2 regions of the Lacinutrix sp. WUR7 genome follow, and region 2 is predicted to be linked to the other one. Evidence: riboswitches for the same ligand, from Rfam matches in the RefSeq annotation. Region 2 holds a riboswitch; the other holds the start of a gene.

Region 1 (2,411 bases), 830 kb from region 2:
CAAAATTAAATTTAGCTGGTATTGCTTTCACTAAAAGAAGAAAGCAAGAAGCACAAATTCTTTTAAAGGAAGCTGAAAAATTGGACAAACGAGATATGTTGAAAGAACAGATCAAAATGATGAAAGATAATATGAAGCGTGCACAAGCGCCTAATCAACATTATGGTCAAGGTGGTTCTATGCGTTCACAAAAAAGAAAAAGCAGATAATTCTTACTGAATTACCTGTTTTTTATTCGTCCTAAAAACAATAAACAAAATGGTACTTACTAATAATAATAGTAAGTACCATGTGTTTTGTACCAAGTCTATATAGTTTATTTTGCTTTGCGAAAAGCTTAAGATCATTAATACTTGTGCGCCATAAGGCAATAGCCCTTGCGTAATACAAGCAAAAATATCTAAAATAGAAGCTGTCTTTTTATTATCTAAAGCATATTCATCATTAATCGTTTTGGCTATAGATCCCGCTATTATAATAGAAACTGTATTATTAGCAATTGCTACATTAATAGTACTTACCAAACCTGCAATACCAAACTGCGCGGACTTTTTACTTTTAATTAAGGTTTTAATTTTATTTAAGACATAATCTATTCCTCCATTTTTTTCTACTAAAGCTGCCAATCCTCCAGTTAATAATGACAGTAAAAATATTTCGGTCATACTTGTAAAGCCAGAATATGCAATTTTTGTGGATTCTATCAGTGTAAAATCGCCGTAAAACAGTCCTAAGATACCTGCTGAAATAATTCCTAAAAGGAGTGTTACAAATACATTTACTCCAAAAACGGAAAGTAAAATAACTAAGATATAAGGTAGTATTTTTATAATATTATAAGTGTAGATTACATTTTCAGCGGTATTCGTTTCCAAATCAAAACCTTGAACCATTAAGATTACGGAAGTAATAATTGCAGCAGGAAGTGCTATTTTTATATTTTCTTTAAACTTATCACTCATCTTACAATCTAGAGATTGCGTAGCAGCAATAGTAGTATCGGATATAACAGATAGATTATCTCCAAACATAGAACCTCCTAGCAATGCACCACAAAGCACAGCGAGAGATGTTCCTCCTTGATCTGCAATCCCCATAATAATTGGTGCTAAGGTAACAATGGCACCAACCGAAGTTCCTGTAGAAACAGATAGAAAGGCTGCAATAATAAACACACCAAAATAAATATATTCAATGGCAATAAAGTCCAAGCCTAGATTTACAATAGCATCGACACTTCCTGTGGCCTTAGTAATAGCAGCAAAAGCTCCAGCTAATAAATAGATTAAACACATGGTTAGTATTTTATCATCTCCACAACCTTTTAAAAGCGTTTGAATTTTAGAGTTCACCGATTGCTTAAACATTACAAAAGCAACTATAATACCTAAGATAACTGCTATAGGAGCTGGTAGTGCATAAAAATCGTTTTGATATAAACCAACACCTAAAAAAGTAAATACAAATACAAATAATGGAATTAGTGCTGTAAAACTTGGTGTAATAGGATTCAATTTTGCCATTTTTTCTTTTTAATAGAAAGAAGACAAAAAGCAAATAGAAAAGAAATTGAATTAACATTTTTTCCAAAATATTGGCTTATCGCTTTAGCACCTTGCTTGTTATTGCAGGTTGCTATCTCCTTTCGAGATTCTTGATAATTATTTTAAGTCGGCAAATATATAAGAATAAAGTCTTGGCAACATCTTAAATTAGATAATTTTAACAAACAATATAGTACTTGAAGATTACTTCCATTTAAAACAAAAAAAAAAAGGATAGCTTTAAGTTTAAAGCTATCCTTTTTTTAACAAACACTTATTTTAAGGATTTGTATTATAGTATCCTTCTCGAGGTATATCGATCAAATATTTTTTTCTAGATGCATTGTTTAGTTTAGGTTCTCGTAACCAAGGATTGTGTAGTTTAAGTATTTTATAGTTAATACCAAATCCTTTAGCAAAACTAGCAAAATCTGCAACTACGGTATCCACTTCCACTTTATAAGTTGGTATATATCCATATAGATCTTTATCTCTAAAATTAAAGCCATACTTATCTGGGTGGCTTAAAATTTCTTTAAGCGCAATGATTCTAAAAACATAACGTCCTGTTTCTTCTCCTAAAAGTAAATCGTAATAACTAGAAACATCTTGTTCTTTTAATCTTCTAGCCATTCCCGCCATTCCGGCATTATACCCAGAAGCTGCAAGCGTCCAAGAGCCTAATTTTTCTTTAGATTTTTTTAAGTATTCACATGCAACCTCTGTTGCTAATTCTATATTATAACGTTCATCTACATTATCATTTACTTCTAGTCCATATTCTCTTCCGGTACCTTTCATAATTTGCCAAACACCACTTGCTCCTGCATGTGATCTCGCGTTTGTTAGTCCGCTTTCAATAACTGC
Region 2 (2,411 bases):
GCATTTGGCAATCCTGCATTTGGATGTGCAGAAGTGAAAAATTCTGTTTTATCGGATAAGCGTTGTAAATAAGGCTTCAATTGTTCTGCTCCTAAAGCACAATTAAATCCGACACTTAATAAAGGTATATGAGAAATGGAAGTCAAAAATGCTTCTACGGTTTGTCCAGATAATGTTCTACCGGAAGCATCGGTAATGGTACCAGAAACCATTATTGGAATATCGATATTACGATCTTCTTTCACTTCTTCAATAGCGAATAATGCCGCTTTGGCATTTAACGTATCAAAAATAGTTTCTACTAAAAGTAGATCTACGCCGCCATCGATTAAAGCTTCTACTTGTTGTTTGTAAGCAACGCGTAATTCATCAAAAGTAATCGCTCTATATTCTGGTCTATTGACGTCTGGAGATAAGCTTGCTGTTTTATTGGTAGGCCCAATACTTCCGGCGACAAATCGCGGTTTGCTTGGGTTTTGTTTTGTGAATTCTTCCGCAACTTTTTTAGCGATTTTAGCAGACTCGTAATTTAGCTCGTATACTAAATCTTCCATGTCATAATCTGCCATAGCTATGGTAGTTCCAGAAAAGGTATTGGTTTCTACAATATCTGCTCCAGCTTCAAAATACTTCGCGTGAATGGTTGCAATTGCTTCCGGTTGTGTAAGCGATAGTAAATCGTTATTTCCTTTTAAAGAAGAAGGATAGTCTTTAAAGCGTTCGCCACGAAAATCTTCTTCAGAAAAATTATATTGCTGAAGCATGGTTCCCATCGCGCCATCGAGAACTAAAATATGTTTTTGTAAAATGTTTTTTATATCAGACATGTTATATTAAATTATATAAATGTCATCAGGAAAGTAAGTAAGAGAATTACTTGTGGTTATCTGTCTAATTCCTGAAAATACATTCAGAAAAAAGTAGAATTTAGCACCTTCTTTTTAATAAAGGGTTGCCAAGGCTTCAATGGGTCTATTCCCTCTGCCTTTCGTGATAACATTCAATACGATTAAGAACGAATACCATTTACCAATTGAAATTACAGTAATAATTTCAATTAACAACTAGTATTAAAGTGTAAATTAAGGGAATAAAAACAGGATAACCAATTTTTATTCGTATAAATCTGAGGAAATGTATCGATCCCCAATATCACAGATAATAGCAACAATAATTCCTTTTTCTATTTGTGCTGCAATTTCTAATGCCGAAGCAACAGAACCACCACTACTCATTCCTGCAAAAACACCTTCTTCTTTTGCTAGTCGGTTAGCAACCAATCGTGCATCTTCTTCACTAACATCTACTACTTGGTCTACTTTAGAAGCATTAAATATTTTTGGTAAATAGGCTTCTGGCCATTTACGAATTCCAGGAATTTTCGCACCATCTTTAGGTTGTGCACCAACAATTACGACGTCTTTATTTTGTTCTTTTAAATAGGTAGAAACGCCCATAATAGTTCCCGTGGTTCCCATTGCAGAAACAAAATGTGTGACTTCTCCATTGGTATCTTTCCAGATTTCTGGTCCTGTGGTTTTGTAATGTGCTTTCCAATTATCCTCATTTGCAAATTGATTCAGCATGAAATATCCTTTTTCTTTTTCTAGTTGGATCGCTAAATCTCTTGCACCTTCTATACCAACTTCTACCGAAGTTAATATTAATTCCGCGCCATAAGCACGCATGGTTTTAATACGTTCTTGTGTAGAATTCTCAGGCATTATAAGCACCATATTTAATCCGAAAAGCTGTGCTATAAATGCTAATGCAATTCCGGTATTACCACTTGTCGCTTCCACTAAAGTGTCTCCTTTTTTAATATCTCCACGTTTTAAAGCTTCGGTAATCATATTAAAAGCAGCTCTATCTTTAACGCTTCCACCAGGATTTTTACCTTCTAATTTTAAAAACAATCGCACACCTTCCTTTTTCAAAATATGAGTTGCTTCTACTAAAGGCGTATTACCAATTAAGTCTGTTATCGATTTCCCTTCTATCATTATTTTCTAGTCTTAATTTTAATTTCCGATTGATACGTTACCAACGAATTTGCTGGAACAGATTCTGTAATCCAAACATTTGCACCAATAATACTATTCGCACCAATCACAATATCGCCACCAAGAATAGTAGCGTTTGCATAAATAGTAACATTGTCTTCTATGGTAGGATGCCTCTTTGTAGATGCCAAGCTTTTTTTAACCTGAATACCTCCTAAAGTTACCCCTTGATAAATTTTAACCTGACTTTTAATAATTGCCGTTTCACCAATTACCACTCCGGTTCCGTGATCAATAAAAAAAGAATCCCCAATAGTAGCTCCTGCATGAATATCTATTCCGGTGATGCCATGAATATATTCCGACATCATTCTAGAAAGAATATATAAATCCAATTTATAAAACTCA

Evidence for each region. Region 2 has a riboswitch for S-adenosylmethionine ahead of FG167_RS08370 (homocysteine S-methyltransferase family protein). Riboswitches for the same ligand answer to the same signal wherever they lie in the genome.
Region 1: it holds a riboswitch for S-adenosylmethionine, as region 2 does, so the genes downstream of both, FG167_RS12005 (Na+/H+ antiporter NhaC family protein) here and FG167_RS08370 (homocysteine S-methyltransferase family protein) in region 2, are expected to answer to the same signal.

Annotation. Positions count from the first base shown of each region.
Region 1 is NZ_CP045067.1:2,741,470-2,743,880, reverse strand. Features, by position in the region: gene FG167_RS12010 (DUF2892 domain-containing protein) at 1-209, shown strand, start outside; gene FG167_RS12005 (Na+/H+ antiporter NhaC family protein) at 213-1,523, opposite strand; SAM-I-IV-variant riboswitch at 1,571-1,666, opposite strand; gene FG167_RS12000 (lytic transglycosylase domain-containing protein) at 1,824-2,411, opposite strand, start outside.
Region 2 is NZ_CP045067.1:1,911,702-1,914,112, reverse strand. Features, by position in the region: gene FG167_RS08370 (homocysteine S-methyltransferase family protein) at 1-827, opposite strand, end outside; SAM riboswitch class I at 881-1,000, opposite strand; gene cysM (cysteine synthase CysM) at 1,113-2,003, opposite strand; gene epsC (serine O-acetyltransferase EpsC) at 2,003-2,411, opposite strand, start outside.